Regions from separate parts of the Shewanella sp. cp20 genome, predicted to be linked through region 1. Evidence: predicted binding sites of a transcription regulator. Region 1 holds the regulator's gene; each other region holds the start of a gene.
What was found. The regulator LexA, encoded in region 1, represses DNA repair genes until DNA is damaged. The targets are predictions, from matches to a motif close to TACTGTATNNNNATACAGTA.
Positions count from the first base shown of each region.

Region 2: the regulator LexA is predicted to act here: its motif matches at 2,646-2,665, upstream of dinG (ATP-dependent DNA helicase DinG).
Region 3: the regulator LexA is predicted to act here: its motif matches at 3,355-3,374, upstream of dinB (DNA polymerase IV).
Region 4: the regulator LexA is predicted to act here: its motif matches at 1,704-1,723, upstream of recA (recombinase RecA).

Region 1 is NZ_JPII01000019.1:177,373-185,040, forward strand. It holds gene coxB (cytochrome c oxidase subunit II) at 1-1,289, opposite strand, end outside; gene DB48_RS07735 (cell division inhibitor SulA) at 1,688-2,197, opposite strand; gene lexA (transcriptional repressor LexA) at 2,194-2,811, opposite strand; gene yrfG (GMP/IMP nucleotidase) at 2,930-3,604, opposite strand; gene nudE (ADP compounds hydrolase NudE) at 3,700-4,245, shown strand; gene cysQ (3'(2'),5'-bisphosphate nucleotidase CysQ) at 4,299-5,111, shown strand; gene DB48_RS07760 (GNAT family N-acetyltransferase) at 5,104-5,559, shown strand; gene DB48_RS07765 (TetR/AcrR family transcriptional regulator) at 5,668-6,288, shown strand; gene DB48_RS07770 (MFS transporter) at 6,279-7,668, shown strand, end outside.
Region 2 is NZ_JPII01000017.1:354,490-362,157, reverse strand. It holds partial or broken gene DB48_RS06225 (DNA polymerase II) at 140-2,526, opposite strand; gene dinG (ATP-dependent DNA helicase DinG) at 2,689-4,761, shown strand; gene DB48_RS06215 (sulfite exporter TauE/SafE family protein) at 4,770-5,543, shown strand; gene DB48_RS06210 (primosomal replication protein) at 5,540-6,202, shown strand; gene DB48_RS06205 (DUF2057 domain-containing protein) at 6,212-6,901, shown strand; gene DB48_RS06200 (histone deacetylase family protein) at 6,909-7,668, shown strand, end outside.
Region 3 is NZ_JPII01000016.1:70,651-78,318, forward strand. It holds gene nqrF (NADH:ubiquinone reductase (Na(+)-transporting) subunit F) at 1-505, shown strand, start outside; gene DB48_RS04250 (FAD:protein FMN transferase) at 610-1,626, shown strand; gene nqrM ((Na+)-NQR maturation NqrM) at 1,761-1,985, shown strand; gene bfr (bacterioferritin) at 2,256-2,729, shown strand; gene bfr (bacterioferritin) at 2,740-3,207, shown strand; gene dinB (DNA polymerase IV) at 3,398-4,477, shown strand; gene DB48_RS04275 (carbon-nitrogen hydrolase family protein) at 5,177-6,121, shown strand; gene DB48_RS04280 (hypothetical protein) at 7,198-7,527, shown strand.
Region 4 is NZ_JPII01000029.1:183,655-191,322, forward strand. It holds gene mutS (DNA mismatch repair protein MutS) at 1-1,500, opposite strand, end outside; gene recA (recombinase RecA) at 1,831-2,892, shown strand; gene recX (recombination regulator RecX) at 2,956-3,408, shown strand; gene alaS (alanine--tRNA ligase) at 3,725-6,349, shown strand; gene csrA (carbon storage regulator CsrA) at 6,656-6,853, shown strand; tRNA gene DB48_RS11955 (tRNA-Ser) at 7,067-7,158, shown strand; tRNA gene DB48_RS11960 (tRNA-Arg) at 7,180-7,256, shown strand; tRNA gene DB48_RS11965 (tRNA-Arg) at 7,295-7,371, shown strand; tRNA gene DB48_RS11970 (tRNA-Arg) at 7,397-7,473, shown strand; tRNA gene DB48_RS11975 (tRNA-Arg) at 7,526-7,602, shown strand; tRNA gene DB48_RS11980 (tRNA-Ser) at 7,611-7,668, shown strand, end outside.

The DNA of each region.
Region 1 (7,668 bases):
TGCTCGCCCTTAGCCATCAGCTCATCCATGCTGAGGTCGTCTAAAACCACTGCTTTAGCGTCATCATTAGAGGAGGCCGGCTCGGTTGACTCGGTCGTTGTGGCTGCTGGTGGAGGTGTCGGCTGGGCCGTCTCAGCATTTGTACCGGCATCTGTGCCGCTCTGTGCACCTGAGCTTGCCTGGTTAACGTCGGCTGCCTGAACCATATCGCCGCTGTCGTTGCCCCAGGCATTACGCTCGTAGGTCACCACGGCGGCAATTTCTGTGGCGGTCAACTGCTGCGCGAAGGCCTGCATCGCCGTGCCAGATCGACCGTGTAGCACCACAGAGAGGTGATCGGCGACAGGGCCTTTTATGATTGGGCTACCGATGAGCGAGGGGAATACACCCGGCAGGCCGGCGCCATTTGGTTGGTGGCAGGCGGCGCAGCGGGCCATATAGACCTGCTCACCCTGGGCCATAAGCTCGTCTTTCGATAGGGTCTTAGACAGGGCGGCCTGAGCCTCGGCGGCGGCCGCATTGGCCTGGGCCTCCTGTTCTACAATCCAGTTATCGAAATCGGCTTCCGAGAGTACCTGCACCACTATGGGCATGAAACCATGGTCTTTGCCACAGAGCTCGGCGCATTGCCCTCGATAGATGCCGGGCTTGTCGATACGGGTCCAGGCTTCATTGATAAAGCCTGGGTTTGCATCTTTCTTCACCGCGAAGGCGGGAACCCACCAGGAGTGGATCACATCTTCTGAGGTCATCAGGAAACGGATCTTACGATTGACCGGTAGCACCAGGGGTTTGTCGACTTCCAGCAGGTAGTGTTCGCCTTTGTCCTCCTTGCCCTCTATCTGTTCTCTGGGAGTGGCGAGTAGGCTGTAGTAGCTAATGTCTTGATCGAAGTAGCTGTAGTGCCATTTCCATTGGGAACCTGTGATCTTAATGGTGAGATCGGCATTGCTGGGATCTTCCATGGCGATCAGTGTCTTGGTGGCTGGGATGGCCATGAGGATCAAGATGACAAAAGGCACGATCGTCCAGGCGATCTCTACCTTAGTGCTCTCATGAAAGTTTGCCGCGACGGCACCCTTAGAACGCCTGTGGTTGATGATGGAGTAGATCATCACGCCAAAGACGACCAGGCCTATGGCACAACAGATATAGAGAATCGTCATATGCAGGCTAAACACCTTATTACTGATCTCTGTGACCCCTGATGTCATATTCAGGGGCATATCTGCTGCGAGTATGGTGGGCGTAAATAGCAACGCCAGCAAACAACACAACACTTGCTTCACTAGACTTCTCCTCTGTCAATTGCGAAGGCAACTACAAAGAAGAGCCACACAGTATGTCTCGGCTCTATGCAAACTCTTCAGTTCCCAAAAAAGCAACGATGACTTCAAAGTGCGTCGGTGGTGAAACTCTTGTTCTGTTGGTGGTGACCACGCTTGCACTTACGGCTGAATATATCAGACCAATTTCAGCTTCCGTGGGCGAGGTGTTACAGGATTATTTTCGCCGCTCAAGCCGACAACCAAATTGTGCGATATAACAAATAATCGTTGATATCTATTACTAACTTAATGGCTGTTTAAATATTGATCAAGATCACTTTTATTTTATTTTGCTAAACAAAACAGACACAAAAACGCCCCTTGCGGGGCGTCTGTATGGAAAGGTAGTGCGAGGATGATTAGTGTAGCGAGCTAAACAGATTCGAGGGCTGACCGCTGCGATCCTCTTGGGAAAACGGGCTGGCAGGTAAGTGACCGTTCGCATCTTCGATCACTACCCCTAATGCGCGGGTATTCTTGGCGACGATCTGCAGGCGACGACTATCACGGGCATCCAAGGTTTGCGCCCAGCAGATCACCGCACTGGATGTACCACTTGTGAGGGCTTTTTCCATCGCCCACAGAGTTTCGACCTCATCCTTGGTGTGCACAAGTAATATACGATCCATGCGAACACCTCCGTCGGCCAGCATCTGTTTGTAGCCTATGTTTGGCGGGCTGATCAGCACCACCCATTGCCCCTGCTGACTGAGTCTGGCCAGTTCCGGAGTGAGGGCCTGGAGCTCCTGTTTGCCCTGAGTCGAACTTGCCGTCGTGGAGATAGTGTTTCTATCGCCGCGCTTAAGCGAGCTGTCGAGATCGACCCACAGCCCTGGATGGCGTGGCGCCATGCCCATGAGGTTGTTCATTGCCAGTCTCCATTTCGAATAACGCCAACGGCCAGGCCTTCGATACTCAGGCTCTGAGTGGTGAGATCGACGACGATAGGGGAATATTCTTCGTTTTCTGCATGAAGGAATACGGTGCTGCCGCGCTTCTCGAAGCGTTTAACTGTGACATCGTCTTCCACACGGGCAACAATGATCTGACCGTTTCTGGCCTGTTCGACCTTATGTACTGCCAGCAGATCGCCTTCGAGAATGCCGATATCTTTCATACTGTCACCCTTGACCCTCAGCAGGAAGTCGGCGCTGGGGCGGAACATGCTTGGATCAACCTGATAGTGTTGCTCCACATGCTCCTGAGCCAGGATTGGCTCACCGGCGGCGACCTGGCCAATGAGAGGCAGACCGAGATCTTCAGGCTCTTCCTCTTGGGTCAGCTTAATGCCGCGTGAGGTGCCGGGCATGATCTCGATGCAACCTTTCTTGGCCAGCGCCTTGAGGTGTTCCTCGGCGGCATTGGCACTCTTAAAGCCTAAGCGACGCGCAATTTCCGCACGGGTAGGCGGCATGCCGGTGTCGGCAATATTGCGTTTAATCAGATCTAAAATCTCGGCTTGTCTCGGGGTTAAGGGTCTCATGATTAATCCTGTCTTTCCATACAGTACCTGTCAGTATATACAGTATTTTATACAGTGCAAGTATTAACCAGATATTCTGTCAGTCTCATCAAGCGATTAGCGCGTAAAGCGCAGGCGGCTAGTCTCGTTGAGCCTGTTCTAGGGAGACGAGTAGATGATGGTAATCGTCGATGGCCGGGAAGTCGGCAAACTGCTTGTGCGGCTTCTGGCTGTCGGGGTTCTTGATCCCTAGCTGATAGCCGACGCCGGCTTTTTGGGCCGCCAGTAGAATGGGCTCACTGTCGTCGATAAACAGACAGCGGCTGGGATCCAGGGAATACTCATTAAACAGGTGACGCCAGAACTCGGGATGCTCCTTGGGATAGCCGGTCGTGTGGCTGGAGAGCATCTCGTCTAGCCCGCTAGCCAGCTCGGTATGTTTGAGCTTCAACGCCAGACTGTGGGGATGGGCGTTGGTGACTAAGATGCGTCGCTTGCCGTATTTGGCGAGCGCGCCGAGAAAGGGCATGCTGTCCTGACGCAGCTGGATCCTGTCGACCAGGGTGTGATGCAGCGCCAGAATGTCCAGACCCAACTCCTGTTGCCAATATTCGAGGCAATACCACTCCAGGGTGCCGAAGACCTTGGCATAGGCACTCTCTACCAGTTGCTGGGCCTCGGCCGGTGGGATCTGCCGCTGCTGACACAAGGCCTGAGGCACCAGGCTGAGCCAGAAGTGGTTGTCGAAATGCAGATCCAGCAGGGTACCGTCCATGTCTAACAATACGGTGTCTATCTTATTCCAGGGAAACATAAAGGTCGTAAAAAAATTCCTTGGTTTGAGTTGTGGATTAGGCCCATCATAGTAAGATTGAGTGGTTAAGCAAACGCCATTTTTCAGGAAGTTCAATGTCGGACAAAAAGCCGCAGATCCTACATGCCGAAGTTGTTGCCCAGAGCCGTCTGTTTCAGATAGAGCAGGTGCATTTAAAATTTTCGAATCAGGTTGAGCGTCAATATGAGCGCATGAAGGGTAATACCCGCGGCGCCGTGATGGTGGTGCCTGTGCATGGCGAGGAACTCCTGTTGGGACGCGAATATGCGGCAGGCACCCATAGTTACGAGTTGGGCTTCCCCAAAGGCTTAGTGGATCCTGGGGAGACCCATGCCCAGGCGGCCAACCGAGAGCTGCAGGAGGAGATCGGCTTTGGTGCTCGTAAGTTGACCCATCTGATGGAGCTGAGCCTGGCGCCGGGCTACTTTGCCAGCAAGATGCAGATCTTCGTTGCCGAGGATCTGTACGAGAGTCGATTGCAGGGTGACGAGCCCGAACCCATAGAGCTGGTGCGTTGGCCATTGAGCCAGTGGTCTGAGTTGTTATTAGAAGATGACTTTTCCGAATCTCGAAGCGTTAGCGCCTTGTTTTTGGCACAGAAACATCTAAAACTAAAGTAGTTAATCCGAATTATCATATTAGGCATTGCCAGATGTAGGCTGTTGGAGTTGTGATGAAGCCAGAAGAGTATGTTGAGCAGGCGATTTCGATTGCCATCGAGGCGGGAGAAGCCATTAAAGGGATCTACCTCGAGGGCAGTTTTGACAAAGAGGTGAAATCCGACAATACCCCGGTGACCTCTGCCGATATCGCGGCCCATAAGATCATCGCTTCCCAGCTTAACAGTCTCACCCCTGAGATCCCGGTTTTATCCGAAGAAGATGCCGATATCCCCTATGTCGAGCGCGCCGACTGGCAGCGCTACTGGTTAGTCGACCCCCTAGATGGCACAGGCGAGTTTATTGCCGGTAGCGGTGACTTCTCGGTGATCATCGCCCTGGTCGAGCACAATCGCCCTATCATGGGCGTGGTTTATGTGCCTATGACGGGCGTGGTCTATTACGCCATTGCGGGGCTGGGCGCCTATAAGCGCAGCAGCAAGGGCGAGGTGCGTATCGCCAGCAAACAGCTCACCACAGACGATGAGCCTTGTTTGCGCCTGGCGGTGAGTCGTCGTCAGGATCCCCAGTCTGTATTGAAGCTTTTCAATCATCCTAAACACTGCGAGCTAGTGGTGCTGGGCGGTGCGGCGCTTAAGAGCTGTCTGGTGGCAGAAGGCCGCGCCGACTGTTATGTGCGTATCGGTCCCACGGGCGAGTGGGACACGGGCGCGGCGCAGATCATTATCGAAGAGGCAGGCGGCCAGGTGATGGATCTCGAGCTACAGCCACTGAGTTATAACGAGCGTGAATCCTTGGAGAATCCCAACTTTATCGTCGTGGGATCGACCCACCTGCCATGGGACGAGCTGTTAACCCGTGAATAATCTCCCTCATATTTCTATCAAGGCGGCTGGTAAGCACCAGCTGCAGGCGCTCTATCGTCTGGAGCAGGGATTATTTGGTGCTCATGCCTATCCAGACTTCTTCTTTCGTCAGAGTTTCGACTGCTGGCCAAGCGGCCTGCGAGTCGCTTGTGACGAAAATGAATGTCTACTGGGCTACATACTGCTGGCCAGGAGCGAACGGGTAGACAGTGCCTGGATCCTCTCGGTCGCCGTCGATAGTGCCGCTCAGGGGCGAGGCATAGGCAGGCGTTTGATTGTAGAGTCCTTGGGCGCGCTACCCGCTAGCGTGACACAGGTGAAGCTCACCGTGGCGCCGGATAATCCTGCCAGGCACCTCTATGCCAGGCTAGGCTTTGTCGAGCAAGGGCTGGAGGCCGACTACTTCGGTCCAGACGAAGACAGAGTTCTCATGACACTCAGCCGATAAATTTCCCTCTTTTATTCTGGTCGCCGAAAAATAATCTTATTATGAACATTGTTTTTTATTTTGCTTGCTGGTAACTTGAACGCAACTTGACAGAGGGATGGGGCCGAGATGGCAAGACGTAAGGAACATACTCATGATGAGATTCGGGCGATGGCAACCGCCGCCGTGTTGCAGCATTTGGCGGTCGAGCCACTCGATAGCCTGAGCCTGCGCAAGGTGGCTCAAGTTGTCGGCTATGTGCCCAGCACCCTGGTGAATCTCTTCGGGAGCTATCAGGGTCTGCTGCTAGCCGTCGCCGAGTTGACGCTGGATCAGCTATACCAGCGCCTGGCTTCTAATGCACAAGTCTCTCAAGCCTATGACTCGAATCCACTCGAGGCAATGGCCAACGCCTACCAGCAATTTGCCTTCGAGCAGCCTAGAGCCTTTCAGCTGATCTTCGAGCTTAAGGCAACCGATGAGCAGGGGCTGAGCGAGCATCATGCCCGGCTTATTGCGCAGCTGTTTGCCTTGATAGAGTCTTGCCTGGGCGAGCTGTTGCCCGAGTTATCCGGTGAGCAACGATTACTGGCGAGCCGAGCCCTGTGGGGGGGCGTGCATGGCCTGGTGTGTCTGGCGCTGGACGATAAGCTCTTTGCTCCCGGAATAAGTATCGAGGAGGCCATTCGCCACCATATCGCGGTTCAACTTAAAGGATTGGGTTATCACAAGGAGGCGTTATGCTGTTAACCAAGCGGTTTTTTCCCTATTTTGCCACTCAGTGCCTGGGGGCACTCAACGATAATATCTACAAGAATGTGCTGCTTCTGATGGTGACCTATAGCCAGATAGAGGATCTGCCCATCAGCGTCAACCTGTTCGTTAACCTTGCCGCCGGCGTGTTTATCCTGCCTTTCTTCCTGTTTTCCGCCCACGCGGGAGTGGTGGCCGACAACATGGATAAGGCCAAATTGATCAGACGCTTAAAGCAGCTGGAGCTGGTGATCATGTCCTGCGCGGCCATGGCGATTCTGAGCCAGAGTTATATGGTGATGTTAGTGCTGCTCTTCTTAACCGGCAGTCAGTCGGCCTATTTCGGGCCGGTAAAATATTCGCTCCTGCCTCAGGCCTTGGCGGAAAATGAGCTGGTGACGGGTAATGCCTGGGTAGAGATGGGTACCTTCTTATCGATCCTGATAGGCACACTCAGCGCCGGGCTTCTGGTGGCCAGCGACAAGGGCATTATCGCTACCGCGGCGACCGTGTTTGTGCTGGCCGTTGCCGGCTACCTGGCCAGCCGGGCGATTCCCGCCATGCCGCCTCAAGGCGCGATCACTAAGATTCGTTTCGCGCCCTTGTCGGGCACCTGGCGCAGTATCGCTAAGGTCAGAAAGACCCCGAGTATCTGGATGGCGATCCTGGCGATTAGCTGGTTCTGGTTTCTCGGGGCGACCTATCTGACTCAGTTTCCCAACTTTGCCAAGTTGCATCTGCATGCGGATGCGACCGTGGTGTCGCTCTTGTTGGCCCTGTTCTCTATCGGTATCGCGGTGGGCTCCTTTCTGTGTGAGCGTTTCTCTTTTGGACACGTGGAACTGGGTCTTCTGCCCTTCGGTGTGGCCGGGCTCACCCTATTTGGCGTGGATCTGCTGTGGTCACTCCCGGAGTTGCCGGCCCAGGCCGAGACCGTCTATAGCTTTAGTCGCTTCATCGCCGAGTCGCAGCATTACCGGGTGATGTTTGCCCTGTTTATGGTGGGGGTGAGCGGTGGTCTGTTTATCGTGCCTCTGTATGCCTTCATTCAGTCGCGCGCCGATAGGGGTGAGTGTGCTCAGGCAATCGCCGCAAACAACATAATGAATGCCCTGTTCATGGTGGTCTCGGCAGCGTTGTCTATTCTGCTGTTGGAGGGCCTAGGTTGGGCCATCACAGATCTCTTCTTATTGTTGGCGCTGCTCAATGCCGTGGTTGCCCTGTATGTCTATAGTCAGGTGCCTGAGTTTACCCAGAGATTTGTCAGCTATCTGCTGAGCCATATTTTGTATCGCGTCACCGTGACCGGCCGCGACAAACTCCCCAGCGAGGGCGCCGGCATCATAGTGTGCAATCACGTCAGTTATGTGGACGCGC
Region 2 (7,668 bases), on a different contig from region 1:
CAAAAGATTAGCATTCCCTCAAAGACGAATATCACAATAACGGCGCTATTTTTCACCAATTTAACTTAAGAATTCCCGAAATCTCAGACTTTACACCAAGCATTAACAATTCATCACTATCTCAACAACCAGAAAACAACTAAATTAACGACATTTGCTTGGCCACAAGATTATTGAAACTAGTGTTTAAAATTGAAAGTATGGGATCAGAAATAGGCGCTATCTGTTTATCCAGATAATATTGATAATCGATCTTTCCAAGACGATGCTGTACAGGTTCAGCACCATTTTGAGTCATCAGATAACTTATCTTTTCGCCCCGTTTACCATGGCTATCATCTCCGCTTCGCTGACACCAGAGGGTCGCTGCCTTAACGTGAGGCGATGACTTTGCAGTATAGTCTTCTATGTTGCGCCTAAGGCGTTTGGAGAAGATTAATTTATCGTCCAGCTCGCCCTGCTGCAACGCCTCGACGATCTGCTTTAAATAACCGAGCACATCCTGCTTGGCAAAGAGCCGATAATAAAGCTCGGCCTGCACCTCGCGCGCCAAGGGGCTCCAGTCACTCCTTACCTGCTCCATCCCCTTAAAAACCAACTTGAGACTGCGGTCATCCTGCTGGTACGCGCCGACATAACGCTTCTTAGAACCCTCGGTTGACCCCCTCAATGTCGGCATAAAAAACTGCTCGAAGTGACGTTCATATTCAAGCTCTAGGTAACAGTCTAGCTTAAAGTCCTGCTTGAGCTTGCGTCGCCATTTTTCGTTGATCGATGCGACAAGTTCCCGCGCAAAGGCATCGATATCACCAACGCGCTCTGGCGACGAGATATGCACAAAGGTCGAATCGGTATCACCATAGATGACGGTCAATCCCTCTGCTTCAATCCATTGCTTGGTCTGTTTCATGATCTCATGGCCCCTAAGGGTTATCGAGCTGGCTAGGCGCGCATCGTGAAACACACAGCCGCGAGAACCCAGCACCCCATACAGGGAATTCATGATGATCTTTATCGCCTGGGAAAGGGGCGCATTGGCATCGCGCTTCGCCTGCTCCCGCTTGGCCGACAAACTGGCGATAAGTTCAGGCAGGATGGGAGAACTACGGCTAAACTGCGCCCCGAGAAAGCCGGGGACGGTATCGCTCTCTGCTTTGGAGCCTTTTGCACCTTCCTTTAATCCTTCCACCAGTCCCTTAGGATCGATGAGAAAGGTTCTGATGATCGAGGGATAAAGGCTCTTAAAATCGAGCACCAATATGTGCTCATAGAGACCGGGTTTAGAGTCCATCACATAGCCACCCGGACTCTCTATGCCATCGCTTATCGGCACACTTGGCGCCACATAACCGGCGCGGTGCAGATGCGGCAGATAGAGATTATTAAATGCCGCCACCGAGGCGCCGACACGGCCAAGCTCTAAACCTGTCAGGCGAGAGCGTTCCATCACGAAGGCCAGCAGGTCCGTTTTTTCGAAGATCTCCCACACCAGGCGACAATCGGTAATATTGTAGTGGGCCAGCGCCGCCTTATCTTGACGAAACAGCATCGCTATCTCTTCTGCCCTATGGCTGACATCATGAATCGCCTTGCCTTCACCAAGCAGTTCCCTGGCGACAGACTCCAGGCTAAAACTCTCAAACTGATAAAAAGCCGCCTTTAACCAATCTATGCCATCGAGCACCACCCGCCCGTGCAAGATTAAGGTCTCCGGCCGATACTTGTTGTCGACACGCCACGAAAGCTGCGAACCCTGCCTGCCCAGCGTTAGCGGAATATTGAGCGCCTTGGCCCTGCGATACAAAAGTCCAGGTCAAAGGTGATTACAGCCCAACCTATGATGATGTCGGGATCATGCAGCCAGAACCAGTCCAACAAGGCCTTAATAAGCGCCGCCTCATCTGCCACAAGCTGAAGATAGTCTGGCGGCGACTCACACGCCTCCCCTACCATAATCACCTGTTTGTAGGGCTCGCCGCTAGCCGATTGTCCATACAGACCCACGCTAAAAAGCTCGCCATCCATCGCACACTCGAAATCGAACGAAACCACCGACAGCTTAACCGCTAAATCGCTGCGTCTGGCCCGCTCGGCGATCAAGGTGGGGATCGTCTGCGGTTCACTCAGGCAAGGACTATGGGAACTATTCAGCCAGCGGCCGATAAACTCGACGTCTAATGCGATATAGCGCTCGATAAGATAGCGTTGCTCGGCCCTGAGCTCAGACTCATACAGGGCGATCCCCTTGTCAGTAGCCACACGGCTTAGGTGTCTAAAACTCTGATTATTAGCAAAATAGAGCGCGCTGACCGGCTCGTCGTCGAAGGTGGTTAAATTAAGCGCCTCGCTGCGTAAGCCACTCTCTTGGTTGCCATCGAGCAAGCGTAACTCATCCTGAGTCCGGCAAAAGCAGATCCGCTCGCCGTGAGGCACGATCACCCGCAGCGGCCCGTCGGCCGTACAGAGGTAATAATGTAATTCGCTGCCTAGGTGGTGACGGGTTAAGATCCGTCCCTTTACACTCAAAACAGGGGTGTTCAAATCATGCAAGCTTTACTGTTTTCCAATTTAATTCAACACATTAGGATTGTTGACGACAAATAAGTCGTGAATTCCTCACATCAACTCTTCTTAGGCTATGTAATCACTGTTATTATGTACAGCATTATTTGCCAGACATAAGCCTTCATGTTATCTGCCGACGTTAAAACCCAGATCCGCACGATTTACAAAGATATTGCCGCCGCCCTGCCTAACTTCAGATCGCGTCGGGAACAAAATTATATCGTCGCAGAGATCTCCAAGACACTTGCGGGTGAATATGACAAGCACAGGCGTATCATAGTGGTCGAGGCTGGCACTGGCATAGGTAAGTCGCTGGCTTATATCTTAGGCGCGATTCCACTGGCATTGGCCAGCAAAAAAAAGGTCTGTATCGCCACGGCAACGGTTGCCCTGCAGGAGCAGCTGCTCAATAAGGACCTGCCCTTCTTCTCCAAGCAATCTGGGCTTAACTTCACCTTCGGTCTGGTAAAAGGGCGTCAGCGCTATGTCTGCCTCTCCAAGCTAGAGATGCTGATCGGTGGCGATGACGGCACACAGATGGCCATGTGGCAGACCAAGCCCGACCATAGTCAGGTCGAGCTACTGCAAAAACTGCTCAAAGATTTTCATGAGGGTCGCTGGAACGGCGAGCGCGATACCCTCTCTCAGCCGCTACCGGATCATCTGTGGCAGCAGATCGCCTGCGATAAACACAGCTGTCATCGACAGCTCGCCAGCCACAGGCACTGCCCTTTCCATAAGGCCCGAGAAGATGTCGACACCTGGGATGTGCTGATCGCCAACCATAGCCTGCTATTTGCCGATCTTGAGCTGGGCGGCGGTGTGATTCTGCCCGACCCGGAAGAGCTCTATTATGTGATCGACGAGGCCCATCACCTGCCGTTGGTGGCTAGAGACTTCTCGAGCGCCCAAGCCACTCTGAGGGGCGCCATTGACTGGCTGGAAAAGGTCGGCAAGACCAGCGCCAAACTGCAAAATCAACTCAAGAGCAACCACATTATTGCCCCCGCTCAGGCCATGTTGGATCACATCAACGATCTCACCAGCCTGCTTACCAGCGTCGCGCAATATTGCGATGGCCAGGCGGCAAAATTTGATAACCCTGAGCGGCGCATCCGCTTCGAGCACGGCAAGCTGCCAGCAGCGCTCACCATGCTGGCCGAAAACCTGGCTACCGCATCCAGCAGCGCCCTCAAGCAATTTAACAAGATGCTGGCCCTGCTCAACGAGGCGATTAAGGATGGCGAACTGCCTAAGCACCAGTCAGAACAGCTACTGAGTGAGACAGGCTTCATGTTGCAGCGCCTTGAGAACTTGCAGAAGCTGTGGAAGATGATGGCCAAGGAAGACAGCGCCAAGGGCGCCCCCATGGCCCGCTGGGTAGAGCATCTTGTGGGCAAGCAGAGTGACTATCTGTTTAATGTCTCCCCTATCGAAGTGGGTTATATGCTCGAAACCCTGCTGTGGGAGAAGGCCGCCGGCGTGGTGCTCTGTAGCGCCACCCTGAGGGCACTCAACAATTTCAATCACTTTACCCATCAGGTGGGGCTCTCCATCAATGATGGCAGTCGCTATCTTGCCATGGACAGTCCGTTCGACTTCCAGCAGAACGCCACCCTCTATCTGCCCAAGATGCAAACCGAACCCACGGACGATCGTTATACCGACGAGCTGGCGGAGCAGATCCTTACCCTTATCGATGGTGAGATGGCCACACTGGTGCTGTTCGCCTCCTACTGGCAGATGGAGAAGGTGGCCGATCTGGTCCGAAGCAAGATTAAGTCGCCGCTGCTTATCCAGGGTGAGGCGTCCCGTCAGCAGCTGCTACAAGATCACAAGACACGCTGTGACAATGGCGAGGTCAGCATCATCTTCGGTACCGGCAGTTTCTCCGAGGGTCTCGACCTTCCCGGTGACTACCTGACCAACCTTATCATCACTAAACTGCCCTTTGCCGTCCCCACCTCACCGGTGGAACAGGCGCACGCGGAATACATTAAGGCAAAAGGGGGAAATCCCTTCTTACAGCTGACTATCCCCGATGCTTCACGTAAATTAATCCAAAGTTGTGGTAGATTACTGCGTAAAGAAGAGGATTATGGCAGGATCACCATATTGGATCGCCGCTTAGTGACCAAACGCTACGGCAAGTCTCTACTGGATGCCCTGCCCCCCTTTCGACAAGTCATTGAATAGGAATACCATTGGATCTATTACTCGACCCAGGTAGCTGGGCGATTCTTGCTGCGACCGGCTTTATCGCAGGTTTTATCGATGCCGTCGCCGGTGGCGGTGGCCTACTGTCGATCCCGGCCCTGCTCACCATAGGCATTCCGCCACACACGGCGCTGGGTACCAATAAGCTGGCCGCCAGTTTTGGTTCCTCCATGGCGGCCTTTACCTATTATCGTAAGCAGTTTTTTACCCCCAAGTTTTGGTATCACGCCTCCATTGCCACCTTCATCGGCGCCGTAATAGGCACCTTTGTGGTTTACCTGATCGACAATCAGTGGCTAGAAAAGTGGCTGCCGCTGTTTATCATCGCCGTGGCCGTATATACCTTACTTAAACCTAACGCCATGGGCTGCCCCAGCTATGAGCCGCCGGTAAAAGCACCCTCCAAATTTAAGCAGTGGCGCCAAGGGCTACCACTTGGTTTCTACGATGGATTCGCGGGCCCGGCTACCGGCGCCTTCTGGACCATTAGCAGCGTATCCCAATATCGACTGCCGGTGCTTAATAGCTGCGGCCTTGCCAGGGCCATGACCCTGATTAGTAATCTCACCTCCCTGAGCGTGTTTCTGGTATTGGGACAGGTGAACCTGATGGTCGGTCTGTCGATGGGGCTTTGCATGATGCTCGGCTCATTTATCGGCGCCCGCACCGCCATCAAGTTTGGCGTCCCCTTTATTCGTCCTCTGTTTATTAGCATAGTGATACTCATCGCCATTAATCTGGCATGGGGAGCCTGGGCATGAAGACAAATGAACTTATCCATCGCCTGCGAGTCCAACTGAAACAGTTAGAGCAAGAGGTGCTGCAACACGACAGTCAATTGCCTAAGGGGCAGCGCAAGCTGCTACAAGATACCGAGCGATTTAATGAAAATCTGTTTAATCAGACGGGCGCGCACCTCTCTCCCTGTATAGATCAGCTCAGTAAGAAGATCGCTCAGCTCGAGAAGCTGCTCCAAGGCAATATATCGGCGACCACCATCACCCTGGCCTGTGAGGGCATTCAGGACAGGTTTACCGCCTTGAGGCGGGCCCTGAATACCACGACACTCGGGGTGAAATCAGCCGAGCAACAGAAAGCCTCGCGGATCGCTCATGCGCGTAAACGTCGCCAGAAGAGCCATGCCCAGAGTGGATTTAGCTGGATCGCCGCCGGTGTGATGAATAACAGCCACCAGCTCTATGAAGAATTGAACAAACATATGAACTGGGTTCACACCTTTGAACAAAAAATTGCGCATTTGCAATCTAAGCTTGAAAACTGTCATAGTGCTGACAAAATTGCACTGCAAAATGAAATACTTTTGGTCCACCGCCGCTTAGGCAAGTGCCGACAAGCTATCAGCTATATAGAAGATCGTATTCAGGCGTTCGAACGCCCATACAAGCATCAGAATCGTTAAGGAGCAACAATGAAATCAATCAAGCCAATCACCGCTTTAATCGCTCTGCTTGGTGCCTCATCGGCAATGGCTGCCAACCTCACCATCCCCATGGCATTCGAATACCTTGCCCTAGATGGCAAGAAGGTAGAAGGCAGCCTGTTTAATCACAAATCTGATCTCGAGTTAAGCCAAGGCACACATAAAATTGCTATCCGTTACCACGACATGGTGCAAGATGACTTCAGCGATAGCGAAAGCTTTGTGAAATCATCTCCCTTCATCTTAACCCTGGCCGTCGATGGCGACTATGACTACCGCTTGCAACCGGCCGAAGGCGAGATCATCAAGCAGCCCAAATCGTTCGCCAAGTCACCCGCCGTGGTGATCAGCCGTGTCGATGGCGGCGTTGTTAACTACAAGGTTACCCAAACTGATATCACAGAAGACAGCTTCGTCAGCAAGCTGTTTAATGGCAACTCGGGTCAGGATATCGAAACCGCCGCCGCTGCCGCGACCGGTGCAGGCGTCGCCGCGCAAGCAAGTGCCCCGGTACCGCAGGCAGGCACTGTCGAAGCCGTTACCCTACCCGCTACATTGCCGGCCAACCCGAGTGCAAGCGATGCCGATCATGCTCAGCAGATGTTGCAATACTGGTGGTTGCATGCCGACGAGAAAACTCGTAAAGAATTTATGAGCTGGGCAATTAAACAGCTGTAAATCCTAGATGGTACCACTCGTCTATCACGCCAGCTATTCACAGCTGGCGTTACCCCAACACCACAGATTTCCCATCACTAAGTATCAAGCGCTCTACCAATACCTGCTGGATAAGCAGATAGTCGACCCAAGTGCGTTCCACGCGCCCCAGGCCGTTAGCCTGGATTGGCTTAAATCGATCCATTGCCCGGACTATGTCAGCCAGTTTATCGAGCAGCGCCTGCCCGATAAAGCCGTGCGCCGACTGGGCTTTCCCCTGAGTGAGCGGCTGACCCAGCGCACACTCTACTCTATAGGTGGCACCCATCTGGCCTGTGAGCTGGCAGCAAAACACGGCGTAGCACTGCAACTGAGCGGTGGTTATCACCATGCCCACTATCAATTTGGTAGCGGCTACTGCGTATTCAACGACCTGATCTCTGCCGCCCTACACGCCCAAACACTAGAGGGGATAGATAGGGTGCTGATCTTCGATTGCGACGTGCATCAAGGCGACGGTACGGCCGCCATGGGTCAGGCTCATGACGAGATCTACACCTGCTCCATTCACTGCCAGGAAAACTTCCCGGCTCGAAAGCAAACCTCAGATCTCGATCTGGAATTACGCCGGGGTGTCGCCGACGATGAGTATCTTGAGGCCGTGGCACAAACCTTAGAACTCGCGCTGCGCCTCTATCAGCCGGATCTGATTATCTATGACGCAGGCGTCGATGTGCATCAGGATGACAGGCTAGGCCATCTCGACATCACCACAGAAGGGATCTACC
Region 3 (7,668 bases), on a different contig from region 1:
TTGCGGTAAGATGTCTTCATACATCTGGAGCCTGAAGGCTGGTGACAAGGTGACTATCTCTGGTCCATTCGGTGAGTTCTTCGCGAAAGACACCGATGCCGAGATGGTATTCATCGGTGGTGGTGCAGGTATGGCACCAATGCGTTCACACATCTTCGACCAGCTCAAGCGTCTTAAGTCTAAGCGTAAGATGAGCTTCTGGTACGGTGCGCGTTCTAAGCGTGAGATGTTCTACGTTGAAGATTTCGATGGCCTGGCGGCCGAGAATGATAACTTCGTATGGCACGTGGCCCTGTCTGACCCACAACCTGAAGATAACTGGGATGGTTACACAGGCTTCATCCATAATGTACTGTATGAAAACTACCTACGTGACCACGAAGCGCCAGAAGATTGTGAGTTCTACATGTGTGGACCTCCAATGATGAACGCGGCGGTTATCGGCATGCTTAAAGATCTTGGCGTTGAAGATGAAAACATCCTGCTGGATGACTTCGGCGGCTAAGCAATCATTCTTGTGATATTATTGCCGTGATTATCGTGCTCCCTAAGGCGCCAATGGCCCTTAGGGAGTGTGTTACCGGGTTATCATTAAGGACAATGGTCAATATGTATAAGACCTTTATCAAGGGGTTAGTCCTGGCGGGACTAGCCTTTTTTATTTCGGCCTGTAGCCAACCTGTCAAGATGATTGCTATGTCTGGACAGACCATGGGCACCACCTATCACATCAAATTTGTCGGCGATAAACAGATGCCCGACGAGCAGCTCCTCCAGGCGGAGATCGACCTGGCGCTGGAGCAGGTGAACGATCAGATGTCTACCTACCGTAAAGACTCTGAGCTATCGCGCTTCAATCAGATGACCCTCGAATCTAGCCTGGTGGTATCCCCCGATACGGCCAAGGTGGTGCAGGCGGGTATCAACCTCTATCGTAAGACAGATGGCGCGCTGGACATCACCCTAGGCCCGCTGGTGAACCTCTGGGGCTTCGGACCCGATAAGCGCCCGACTCGCGTGCCGAGCGCCGAGCTGATTGCCGCGACCAAGGCCAAGACGGGTATCCAATACCTAGAGGTCGATGGCCTCAAGCTGAGCAAGACTAATCCGGCACTTTACGTTGACCTTTCCTCCATCGCCAAGGGCTTTGGGGTCGACAAGGTGGCCAGCCTGCTTAGCAAGTATCACCCCAAAGGCTATCTGGTGGAGATAGGCGGCGAGATCAGCCTCTATGGCGTCAAGGCCGATGACAGCCCCTGGGTGATCGCCGTCGAGCAGCCAGATGAAGATGAGCGCGTGGTGCAGCAGGTGATTGAGCCGGGCAATATGGCCATGGCAACCTCTGGCGACTATCGCAACTATTACGAGGAAGAGGGGCAGCGCTTTACCCATATTATCGATCCCCGTAATGGCTATCCTATCGACCATAAGCTGGCCTCAGTTACCGTGCTGGCCAAGGAGAGCATGATAGCCGACGGTTATGCCACCGCCATGATGGTGCTGGGTACCCAGGCTTCGCTGACTCTGGCCGAGCGTGAGCATCTGGCCGTCATGTTGATCGAGAAGCAAGCGCAAGGCTTCAAGGTCTACTATAGCGATGCCTTTAAGCCCTACGTGGGTTTGTGATAGAATAGGCGCCACTGGTGCGCGGGCCCGTTTAAACATGGTGGCCGGGCGCATTCTAAAATGTTAGTTGAATAGCTAGTCAAATAGTTAGACACATAAGCGCAGCAGTGACTTATGTGTATCTGGAGTCAGTGATGAGCACTTTTTTAGCGGCTTTTGTGGTATTGCTACTGTTTTTTGTTCTTATGTCTATCGGCTACTTGGTGAAGCAGAAGGCGGTCGCCGGCAGCTGTGGTGGTCTGGGTGCCCTCGGTATCGAGAAGGCCTGTGACTGTGACGACCCATGCGATAAGCGTAAGGCGAAGATGGCCGAAGAAGAGGCTCGTCGCGAGAAGCTGGCCAAAGATCGTATTATCTAGCGAACGCCAGTGAGCGTCTGAACTAAAGGTCCCATTTGGGGCCTTTTTTGTTACCCCGTTTTTCTGCTCACGCCTACCTCAAGCCCCATCTTTTTCGGCTATCGTCCTTAACACTCTGGATTCATTGTCTTTAATCATCTTGCTAATCAAAGCGCGAATGAGAATGATTTTCTTTGGTAACTGATTGAAACTTAATGTTTATTTGTAATTGGGTGAAAATTGCTCTAGGCTTAAATATTGATTTAGATCAAATCTTACTAAGGAGATCAAATGAAGGGTCATCCGAACGTCATTCGTCAGTTAAACAAGATACTGACCTTCGAATTGACGGCCATTAACCAGTACTTTTTGCACGCACGCATGTACAAGAATTGGGGTCTGGAAGAGCTCAACGAGAAGTGCTACAAGAAGTCGATCAAAGATATGAAGCATGCCGACAAGTTGATCGAGCGGGTGCTGTTTCTCGAGGGGCTCCCTAACCTGCAACAACTTGAGAAGTTGCGTATAGGCGAGAATCCCGAGGAGATGTTGCAGTGTGACAAGACCATGCTCGAAGAGCAGCTGGTTGAGCTGCGCAGTGTGATCGCCCTGTGTGAGCAGGAGCGGGATTATGTGAGCCGTGAGATCCTCGAAGACCTGCTCGAAGATGAGGAGGAGTATCTGGACTGGATCGAGGCCCAGCAAGATCTCATTAAGATGACAGGAATTCAGAATTACCTGCAGTCGCAGATAGAGTCGGAATAGGGAGAGAAGAATGAAAGGCAATCAGGAAGTGATCGACACCCTCAATAAGCTGCTCACCGGTGAGTTGTCGGCGATGGATCAATATTTCGTCCACGGCTTGATGTATGAAGACTGGGGCCTTGACGAGCTGCACGAGCGTATCTCCCATGAGTCTGACGACGAACGTGAACACGCCAAGAAGCTGGTACAGCGCATCCTGTTCCTCGAGGGCAAGCCGGATGTCGCCAGTCGCGAGGCGCTGAACATAGGTAAAGATCCCCAGGAGATGTTGCAGAACGACCTCAACTACGAGTATCAGGTGGCGGCTAACCTGCGTGAAGCCATCGCCCTGTGCGAGGAGAAACAAGATTACGTCTCACGTGAGCTGCTAGAGGTGTTACTGGAAGAGACCGAATCTGACCATATGTACTGGCTAGAGAAACAGCTAGGCCTCATCGACAAGATTGGCCTGCAGAATTACCTTCAGTCTAAGATGTAAGCGGCCCAAGGCGCGCCGCGTCATCTTAGCCATCCAAGATGAAATCGAGACAAAGCCACCTTAGGGTGGCTTTTTGCTGTCTGTCATTCAATGCCTTATTGGCTGCTATTCGAGCTTAGGCTATCAACCGCTCGGGAAGTGATTGAATACTGTTTAAATGTACAGTATTCTTGGCGATGGAGGTATTAAGGTGAAAAAGATTATTCATGTAGACATGGACTGCTTCTTTGCGGCGGTCGAGATGCGTGATTTTCCCGAGCTTAGGGGCAAGCCCATCGCCGTGGGCGGACGCAGCGATCGCCGCGGCGTCATCAGCACCTGTAACTACGAGGCGCGCAAGTTTGGTGTGCGCTCGGCCATGGCCTCCGCCTATGCCCTCAAGCTTTGCCCGGATCTCATTCTGGTACCCGGGCGCATGTCAGTCTACAAGGAGGTATCGGCGCAGATCCGTGAGGTGTTTGCCCGCTACACAGAATTAATCGAGCCGCTGTCGCTGGATGAAGCCTATCTGGATGTCAGCGATTGTACCCGGCATCAGGGCTCGGCCACATTAATTGCCGAGGCGATTCGTCGGGAGATCTTCGAGGCTACCGGACTCACCGCCTCCGCCGGTATCGCACCGGTGAAGTTTCTGGCCAAGATCGCCTCGGATCTCAACAAGCCTAACGGCCAGTATGTGATCACTCCACAGATGATCCCCGAATTTGTGAAGACCCTGCTGCTGATTAAGATACCCGGCGTCGGCAAGGTGACGGCCGCTAAGCTGGAAGCCATGGGGCTCAACACCTGCGCCGACGTGCAGGCCTGCAGCCGTCAGAGTCTGGCGGAGCGCTTCGGCAAGTTTGGTGGCGTACTTTACGACAGGGCGCAGGGAATAGACCCCCGCGGCATCTCCCCGCATAGGGAGCGCAAATCGGTAGGGGTAGAGACCACGCTCGCCAAAGATATCTATACCTATGAGCAGTGCCAGGCGGTGATGCCCCAGCTTATCCAAGAGCTGTCTGGGCGCATCGGTCGCAGCGCCAAGTCGCGGCGCATTCATAAGCAGGTGGTTAAGCTTAAGTTTGATGATTTCAAACAGACCACCATAGAGCAGCGTAGCGACGAGGTATCGGTGAAGCTGTTTTACGACCTGCTCAGCCAGGCACTGGAGCGCCGTGCCGGCCGCGGTATTCGCCTGCTGGGGGTCTCCGTCGGGCTCGAGAGTGAGCTTGCTCATGCCGGGCTGGATGAGGCCGAGCATGGTGCGCAGATGGATCTCGGGTTTTAGCGCACCTTGAAATGAAGGCTAGACATTTCTTTTTTGAAGTAGCCGCTGGCTGCATTGTAACTTTTTGGCGAATTTAAAGGGTTAACCTTAATGGTTATCTATCACCTGCGGTGGGCTTATGTGCAAACACTATTTTGGCTAGCCACGAGCACTTCCATGTGGGCTCTGCGAAATCTAACTGATTTTTGTCCCAAAGTGGGTTGGCCTTGGAATGAAGGTTTGACATTCCCTTAGTTTGCTTGATTGTCATTTGGCGATATCCTCATCTGTTAAATGAGTTGAGGGTCATGCCTTCACTCCTATCTAACGCCTGCCCGGCGAGGGTTGTGCAGATACGCCTGTGAGACGGTGAGTGAAGCGCAGCTTCGTGCTCACGAACGAGAGGCATGGATGCCGAACTGGCATTTAAATACGGATGTTATTTGAATAAGTCCCTTTAGACTCTGCCGAAACATCTGATGTTAATGGACTCACGAATGCCGCGGTGACATGGATGTCAAAGAGTGGTCCTGTTTCGGAAGCTCACCGACGTATCTACACCGGGTTATCTATCTCTTCGATTAGACCTTTTTTATTTCCAACAGTTTGGCATAGATTGCTTTTGGGGCTTGGGTCATCTGAGGGGGGGATTTTACGAAACTTGGGGGTGGGCAAACTATACTGAGGGTTACCTCCATTCCTGATGAAAAGGATTGATCTATGAAGAAGGTAGCTATCATTCAAGAGGCGCCTTGTGTGCTGGACAAGCAGGGCACTATTGCCAAGGCGGTGGCCCTGATAGACTCGGCATCGGCTCAGGGATCTGAGTTGATTGTTTTTCCCGAAGCCTTCATTCCCGGCTACCCGGCATGGATCTGGCGCCTCAGGCCGGGCGGCGACTGGGGGATCTGTGAAGAGTTACATGCCAGGTTACTGCAAAATGCCGTCGACCTATCGTCGGATGATCTTGAGTCGCTGCAAGCGGCGGCTAAACGAAACGCCGTCACCCTCGTCTGCGGCATTAACGAGAGAGACAATGCCAACAGCCGTGCCACCCTCTACAACTCCCTCGTCACCATAGATCCCCAAGGTCAGATTGTTAATCATCACCGTAAACTCATGCCGACCAATCCCGAGCGTATGGTCTGGGGGATGGGGGACGGCCATGGATTGAATGTGGTCGATACCCCTGTGGGCAGAATCGGCAGCCTAATCTGTTGGGAGAACTATATGCCCCTTGCCAGGTACGCGCTCTACTCCCAAGGCGTAGAGATCTATATCGCGCCGACCTACGATAGCGGCGCGGCTTGGATAGGCACAATGCAGCACATCGCCAGAGAGGGTAAGTGCTGGGTGATATCCTGTGGCGTCGCCCTAGAACGGCAGGACCTCCCGGATGATTTTCCCGACGTCGACCGGCTCTATCCGGCCGATGAAGCCTGGATCAATCCTGGGGACTCTGCGCTGATTTCGCCAAGCGGTGAGATAGTCTCCGGGCCGCTGTCGAAAGAGAAAGGCTGCTTGATAGTGGAGATCGATGCGCAGCAGGCGGTGGCCGCCAAACGCGCTCTGGATGTGGCCGGGCACTATTCACGGCCTGATGTGTTTGAGCTGAGTGTAGATAGGACCCGGCGCGCCCCGACGGTTTTTAAGGAAAAGAACTAGCCGTTTCTTGTGGGTTTAGTTTTGTGAGGTCTAGCTTTTAAAGGGATTAGCTTTTATGGCGATTAGGTTTTAGCGTCGCACTAACGCTTAATTGTAATCCTAGTGGGCTTGAATGCGTTTATCTGGTGGATTGCACGACTTTCCTCATTGCTGCTAGGTTGAGGGCTTATCTTACTCATCACCTTTGGTGGACGTCGTTTGCCAGTTGAAGCTTGTATCGCAATGCTTGTTGGAAAGATGCTTGAACCCCACCGCTTCATTGCAACCTAACGCCTGCCCGGCGGGTGCTGTATATGGAAGTAAGAATGTCGTGATCACAGGGTCAGTGATGCTCCCGATATCAGGCCGACATTTCCCATATCCCTATGGGTCTGATGTGAAAGAACGACGTATGTACAGATACGCCCGTGACACGCTGCGCGTCTTTTGATCTGCAGGGATGTTGGAGAGGTAATTGAAAGTTGTACCTTCATGGTTATCTATCACCTGCGGTGGGCTTATGTGCAAACACGTTTTTGGCACGCTGTGAATATATCCCTATACGCTTCATGGCGGCGTCCATGCCGCCGAGAGCCAAAAACGTGTTTACACTGGATATCCAACGTCTCTTCGATTTAGCGGTATTTTGGTACGAGTAGCAAACCTAAAGGCTGGGTTATTTGTGCCCAAAATGAGTTAACAAGTTGTCGGTGGGCCAGTAACAAATCGAATTTCTGGCTTAGAAGTTTTCATCGCTAAACCCGCGTGATGCAATCCACTCCTCCCTATCAAAAAACTGGATCAGTATACAGTCATATTAAAATCATTCGGATTTTGAACGATTTTCGTTCTATGCTCGTGCGCATTTTCTCATTTAAGGTAAAATTTATATCTTTAAAATCAATTGCTTAGGCTATTTATTGAATAGATAATAGGTTTGGAAAACGCGCATGCGCGTTTTCCCAGATGGATTACTTATATGAAAAGCGGCAATATGCTGATAAGTTCATTACATACAGATAGTTAACTGTGCTCGTTTTCACTGGCCCAACGAGGTAAACGCGCATGCGCACTAATAAAATGTTATGTAGCTAGATATGAATCGAACAGAAGCATTAGAACAAATAGTAACTTTCGGGACCGATAGAGAAAATGCATATTCTGCATTAGCAAAGTATGGCTTCGACTCAGAAGTCGAATATTTTGTTGTATCTAAATCCGTTTTAGAGAGCGTACTTACTATGTATCTCACGGACCAAATTACTGCTGATGAACTAGAGCAATGGGCAAATTTTGTGGAGTGCAGAGCTGACTTAAACTACGAAGCAATTGAGGATTATATTTATGCCATTGCTAACCCGTACTTAGTTGGTGAAATTAATAAAGACAAAATGCGTAAAATGGTTCAAGTATTAAACGCTACATAACAAGCGCATCAAGTGATGGGACTGCTAACGCTTGGCTTAGTTCCGCTTCGCTTCACAAGTATAGCCAAGCATTATCAGCCCCTTATTGCGGGCGTTATGCCTCAATCATGAGTTGACACATTTGGCGGAACAATTGAAAAT
Region 4 (7,668 bases), on a different contig from region 1:
CTTCAGCGTCTGTCTGCGCTGATAGCTCATGGGAACCAGATCTGACTCGCGGCGACTCACCTCGATGTAATAGCCGTGCACCCTGTTGTAGCCAACTTTCAGGGTCGAGGCGCCTGTGGCGGCCTTCTCGCGTGCCTCGAGTTCGGCAAGGTAGTCGGTTGCGCCTTGGCTGAGTTTGCGCCACTCATCCAGCTCTGCATGATAGCCCTCTTTAATCACTCCACCGTCGCGGATCAGCATAGGCGGGTTGTCGACGATGGCGCGACTCAGGAGGGCATGCTCTTCGGGAAACTCGCCGATAGATTGTGACAGGGTACGCAGATGTGCGCTGTGACAATCGGCTAGCTGTTGCTGTATTTCGGGCAATAGGGCGAGAGCCTGACGCAGGCGGGCAAAGTCACGGGGGCGGGCACTGCGAATGGCCAGACGCGCCGTGATACGCTCTATGTCGCCCAGGGCTTTTAGCTGCTCATGCAGACTCTCGTGATAACCATTGTCCAGTAGCTCGTCGATAGCATCGTGACGGGCACGAATGATGTTGTGGTTGCGCAGCGGTTCGTGGATCCAGCGCTGTAACATGCGGCTACCCATAGGAGTTGCCGTGTTATCCAGTACCGAGGCCAGAGTGTTATCGCTGCCCCCCTGCAGGTTTCGGGTCAGCTCCAGATTCTTTCGGGTGGCCGCGTCCAGCACTATGCTGTCGCATTGATTGAAACGTGTGATGGCGTTGATATGGGGCAGGGCGGTGCGCTGGGTATCTTTCACATACTGGATAAGGCAGCCTGCTGCCTGCAGCGACAACCTGACTTCTCCTAGGCCGAAGCCATAGAGGTCTTTGGTGCCGAACTGTTCCAGCAGCAGCTTGTAGCTGGTGTCATAGTCGAACTCCCATTCGGGGCGGCGACGCTTACCCGAAAGCGAAGCGATCAGTGCCGGCTCGCTGAAATCTTCGCTGTAGAGCAGCTCTGCCGGATTGGTGCGTTGTAGCTCGGCTTCCAGTGCCTCTTTGCTGGCCAGCTCTGTAACCACGAAGCGCCCAGATGAGACATCCAGGGTCGCGTAACCAAAGCCAACCTTACCGTGATAGACGGCGGCAAGCAGGTTGTCTTGCCTCTCCTGCAACAGGGCTTCATCGGTAAGCGTGCCAGGGGTGACGATGCGAACGATTTTTCGCTCCACCGGTCCCTTAGTGGTGGCAGGGTCACCTATCTGCTCGCAGATAGCCACAGATACCCTGAGTTGCACCAGCTTAGCCAAATAGCCTTCTACCGCATGGTAGGGAATGCCCGCCATGGGGATAGGGTCACCACCACTCTTGCCCCGGGCCGTTAAGGAGATCCCTAACAGCTCAGATGCGCGTTTAGCATCGTCGTAGAAGAGCTCGTAAAAATCTCCCATACGATAAAAAAGCAACATATCGGGTGTTTCGGCTTTCAGCGTCAGATATTGACGCATCATGGGGGTGTGCTTTTCAAGATGTTGAGTATCGACGGCGTTCATGAATTAACCAAGGTATCCTGCTACAAAAATGTCTGTCATAGCCCCGCGGCTAGCACAGAATGAATGGCCTCAATACTAACAATAAATTGATGGCGGTTGCGCATTTATCCTGCCTGTTTGGATAAATTTAGTGCTAATGCGCCTTGGGGCATTTAGCTGGCTTTGTCAGAGCTTAGGCAAAAATAATCGCATACAGTACTTGATACTGTATGATTGTACAGTATACTAGGTTTCATATTGAGACAGCCTAAAGCGATGCAGAAACCGTCTGCGGGCTTTAACTTAACGGATACCCCACAGCGCAGCGTCTGTGATTGAGAGGAAAGCAGAATGAAGATTGATGCGAATAAAGAGAAAGCCCTGAGCGCGGTTCTTGGCCAGATTGAGAAGCAGTTTGGTAAAGGCTCTATCATGAAGCTAGGTGAAAACCGCTCTATGGATGTTGAGACTATCTCAACGGGTTCTCTGTCGCTGGACGTTGCATTAGGTGCCGGTGGTCTGCCACTGGGTCGTATCGTCGAGATCTATGGTCCTGAATCTTCGGGTAAGACAACCTTGACCCTGGAAGTGATTGCGGCGGCTCAGCGCGAAGGTAAGGTTTGTGCCTTCATCGACGCCGAGCACGCGCTGGACCCTATCTATGCGCAAAAGCTGGGTGTGGATATCGATAACCTGCTGTGTTCTCAACCCGATACTGGCGAGCAGGCCCTTGAGATCTGTGACGCACTGACGCGTTCTGGTGCTGTGGATGTGATCATCGTCGACTCGGTAGCTGCCCTGACGCCTAAGGCGGAAATCGAAGGCGAGATCGGTGATTCTCACATGGGTCTAGCCGCGCGTATGATGAGTCAGGCGATGCGTAAATTGGCGGGTAACCTAAAGCAATCTAACACCTTGCTGATCTTCATCAACCAGATCCGTATGAAGATTGGTGTGATGTTCGGTAACCCTGAGACCACAACTGGTGGTAACGCCCTTAAGTTCTACGCCTCCGTTCGTTTGGATATTCGTCGTACGGGCGCCATCAAGGACCGTGAAGAGGTTATCGGTAACGAGACCCGCGTTAAGGTGGTGAAGAACAAGATTGCCGCACCGTTTAAGCAGGCGGAGTTCCAGATCCTCTATGGTGAAGGTATTAACCGCACCGGTGAGCTGGTGGACCTTGGTGTGATGCACAAGCTGATCGAAAAGTCGGGTGCCTGGTACAGCTACAAGGGCGACAAGATTGGCCAGGGCCGCGCTAATGCCGGTAAGTACCTGGTAGAGAACCCAGAGATTGCTGCCGAAATCGACCAGGCGCTGCGCGCCATGCTGCTGGGTGCTGGTCAAGTGGTTGCCGAGTCGGCCACTGGCGATGAGAATGTCGATCTGGAAACCGGTGAAGTATTTTAAGCTGGCCCGTTTCAGCTAATCGGTTTTTGATGACTCAGGCTTTGCAATGACCTTGGTTTTTTCATGACCATGTCGGCGATGCAAGTTGCGGTGGGCCTGCTGGCCCGCCGCGATTATTCCCGCTATCAGATAAAGAGTAAGCTGAATCAGAAAGGCTTTCTCGACGGCGAGATCGAAGCGGTGCTAGGCGAATGTGAGCGCCAGGGCTATCTCGATGACGCCAGGTTTGCCGGACTCTTGTTGCGTTCTCATATCGCCAAAGGTCATGGTCATAATAAGATTCGTCAATCCATGTCGCAGAAGGGACTGACTAAAGAGGTTATCGAGTCGATCCTCAATCAGAGCGATTGTGACTGGTTCGAGCTGGCGAGGCAGAAAGCCGCCAAGAAGTATGCCGCTAGCGGCCCTATTCAAGATCAGAAAGACCGCGCCAGGCGAGTGCGTTATCTTCTCTCCCAAGGTTTTGGCTTCGATCAGGTCGCCTATGCCTTAGAGGTCGACCCCGACTTAGATTAAGACCAATTCCCTGACGACTATCTAAGCAATGGCTATGGCTCAGGCGCAGGCTATGAATCAGGCAATGACTCACACAATGGCCCTGATTATGACCCAGGCAATGTTTCAGACTAGGATTAAGTCATAGCCTGAAAGTCATCCTCGCTCTATAGCTAACAGACCCAATGGAAACTGAGGCTTTTTACGGTTTCTTTGGGGATCCTCGGCTAAACCTCTGGTTGTTCCCCCATAGACTGCTTATAATGCTGGGCTAACTGAGCATCGTCGGTGAACCTTTTGCTTTCATCGCTAAAATAATCAAATTCAGGATGATTTCATGTATCAAACCACTGCAGCGCTGAGAAGTGCTTTCTTGGAGTTTTTCCGCAGAAACGGTCACCAGGTTGTGGACAGCAGTTCACTGGTACCTGGCAATGATCCCACCTTGCTATTTACCAATGCAGGGATGAACCAGTTTAAAGATGTTTTCCTTGGGGAAGACAAGCGTGACTATACTCGAGCCACCACGGCCCAGCGCTGTGTGCGCGCTGGCGGTAAGCATAACGACCTAGATAATGTCGGTTACACCGCGCGTCACCATACCTTCTTCGAGATGCTGGGTAACTTCAGCTTCGGTGATTATTTCAAGCAAGATGCGATTCGTTTTGCCTGGACCTTTCTAACCGAAGAACTCAAGCTGCCAAAAGAGCGTCTGTGTGTCACCGTCTATGAGACAGACGATGAAGCCTTCGAGATCTGGAACAAAGAGATTGGCGTAGCGGCCGAGAACATCATCCGCATCGGCGATAACAAGGGGGCAGCATATGCCTCTGACAACTTCTGGCAGATGGGCGATACCGGCCCTTGTGGTCCTTGTACCGAGATCTTCTACGACCACGGCGAGCATATCTGGGGTGGCCGTCCTGGCACACCTGAAGAAGATGGTGATCGCTTCATCGAAATCTGGAACATCGTATTCATGCAGTACAACCGTCAGGCCGACGGCACCATGGATCCGCTACCTAAGCCTTCGGTCGATACAGGTATGGGCATAGAGCGTATCGCGGCTATCATGCAGGGCGTGCACTCAAACTATGAGATCGACATCTTCCAGTCACTGATCAAGAAGACCGCCGAAATATTGGGCGTTACCGACCTGGAGAACAAGTCGCTGCGCGTCGTCGCCGATCACATCCGTTCTTGTGCCTTCTTGGTTGCCGATGGCGTAATGCCATCAAACGAGGGCCGTGGTTACGTACTGCGCCGTATCATTCGCCGCGCCGTGCGTCATGGTAATAAGCTGGGTGCCAACGAAGCCTTCTTCTATAAGCTGGTACCGACACTTATCGAAGTCATGGGCGACGCAGCCAAAGAGCTAGTGGCGACCCTGGCGATCGTCGAAAAGGCACTGAAGGCGGAAGAAGAGCAGTTTGCTCGCACCCTGGAACGTGGCCTTGGCATTCTCGATAACGCTCTGAGTCAGCTAGCGGGTAAGGAGCTTGACGGCGAGACAGCCTTTAAGCTTTACGATACTTATGGTTTCCCAGTGGATCTCACCGCAGATGTGTGCCGCGAGCGCGATATCACGGTCGATGAAGCCGGCTTCGAGGCGGCCATGGCCGAGCAACGTAGTCGCGCCCAGGCGGCGGGACAGTTTGATACAGATTACAACGAAAGCCTGAAGATAGATGCCGAGACCGAGTTCTGCGGTTATAGCGACCTTAACGGTGAAGCTAAGGTGATTGGTCTCTATGTCGACGGTCAGGCGGTCGATGCCCTAGCCGAAGGCGACCAAGGTGTCGTAGTGCTCGACAGCACACCATTCTATGGCGAGTCTGGTGGTCAGTGTGGCGACAAGGGCCTACTAAGCGCCGCAGGCGTCGAGTTCCAGGTGAAAGACACCCAGAAATATGGTCAGGCAATGGGCCATATCGGTCAGGTTAAGACTGGTGGCATCACCATGGGTCAAACCCTTAATGCGGCCGTGGACAAGAAGCTAAGACATCGCACCGAACTCAACCACTCTGTGACTCACCTGCTGCATGCCGCGCTGCGTCAGGTTCTGGGCACTCACGTGAGCCAGAAGGGCTCTTTGGTAGAGCCTGAGCGTCTACGTTTCGACTTCTCTCATTTCGAAGCCGTTAAGCGTGAAGAGCTTAAGCAGGTCGAAGATCTGGTTAACACCCAGATCCGTCGCAACCACGAGCTGAAGGCCGAGGTGATGGATATAGACCAGGCCAAAGAAAAGGGTGCCATGGCGCTGTTTGGTGAGAAGTATGATTCTCAGGTTCGCGTGGTGACCATGGGGGATTTCTCTATCGAGCTATGTGGTGGTACTCACGTGGGTCGCACCGGTGATATCGGCCTGTTTAAGATCACCTCTGAAGGTGGCATCGCCGCCGGTATCCGTCGTATCGAGGCGGTCACAGGGGCGGCGGCGATCGCTTATGTTGGAGAGCAGCAGGCTCAGCTCGAACAAGCGGCTTCCTTGCTCAAGGGCGATAGTGCCTCTGTTGTGGCTAAGCTTAAGGCGCAGCTGGACAAGACCAAGCAACTTGAGAAGGAGCTGTCTCAGCTTAAAGACAAGCTTGCGGCGGCGACCAGCGCCGACCTGGCCGGTGAGGCTCAGGAGCTTGCAGGCGTTAAGGTGCTGGTTAAGCAGCTTGACGGCGTCGAAGCCGGTGCGCTGCGTGGCCTACAGGATGAGCTCAAGCAGAAGCTGCAATCTGGCATAGTAGTGCTGGGGATTGCCGGTGATGCCAAGGTGAACCTAATTGCCGGCGTGACCAAAGACTTGACCGGTAAGGTCAAGGCCGGTGAGCTTGTTGCCATGGTGGCTGCTCAGGTGGGCGGTAAGGGCGGTGGACGCCCAGACATGGCCCAGGCCGGTGGTAGCGAGCCTGCTAAACTAGCGGGCGCATTGGATTCTGTGATCCCTTGGCTGTCTGAACGTTTGGCCTAAGTTGCCTCAATAGAAAAAAGCGCTCCCTGAGCGCTTTTTTTGTGCCATATTGATTGAAGCATAGGTCGAGGTACGGTTTAAGGTGTTAAATATAAAGCTGGTTTACTTGACCGCCCTTAATATCTTGGATATCTGTTAATGAAGATTTGGCTAAATCAGCGATGTGCGGCACATTTAAGCGAACTAACATGCAATAAAAGGGTGTTTTTCATCAGAACACTATTAATTTGTACTAAGCTGACCGTATAATAAGGTCATAACGGAATAATGCCGTATAAGCAGAATTAGGAACTAAAGGAGCAAAAAATGCTGATATTGACTCGTCGTGTTGGTGAAACACTGATGATTGGTGATGAAGTTACTGTCACCGTTTTAGGCGTAAAGGGTAATCAAGTTCGTATTGGTGTGAATGCACCAAAAGAAGTTTCAGTTCATCGTGAAGAGATTTATCAGCGTATTCAGTCTGAAAAGTCAGGTAGCTCTTCGGAAGGCGGCAATTTTTAAGCGATAGATATAACCGGCGTTACACGATAAGAGTCAGCAAGTTTGCTGGCTTTTTTGTTTTTAGCTGGCAGCTTTTTAACCATAACGGCGACATAGCATACAGGCTATTAGGGGAAATATGGATAACTGCTTAAAAACAGCTCAAACAGCATTTGTTTAGGAGAAATGGTTTGACTTATTTTCTTCAAACAGTAATATGTGCGCCAAGAAAACGGAGAGGTGGCCGAGTGGCCGAAGGCGCTCCCCTGCTAAGGGAGTATGGGCTTTATCTCCCATCGAGGGTTCGAATCCCTCCTTCTCCGCCATTTCTTAACTGACAAAACAGGGCGCGTGTAGCTCAGCTGGATAGAGTACCTGGCTACGAACCAGGCGGTCAGAGGTTCGAATCCTCTCACGCGTACCATTTGTTTTTCAGTAAAAGTAGGTTTATAGATATAAGATGCGCGTGTAGCTCAGCTGGATAGAGTACCTGGCTACGAACCAGGCGGTCAGAGGTTCGAATCCTCTCACGCGTACCATCTCTTCACTTACTTAAATTTCTGTGCGCGTGTAGCTCAGCTGGATAGAGTACCTGGCTACGAACCAGGCGGTCAGAGGTTCGAATCCTCTCACGCGTACCATATTTTAAAATCGACGGTTTTGGCCGTCGTTTTGTTTGAAAGCCTAGAATTTGCGCGTGTAGCTCAGCTGGATAGAGTACCTGGCTACGAACCAGGCGGTCAGAGGTTCGAATCCTCTCACGCGTACCATTTTAGACGGAGAGGTGGCCGAGTGGCCGAAGGCGCTCCCCTGCTAAGGGAGTATGGGCTTTATCT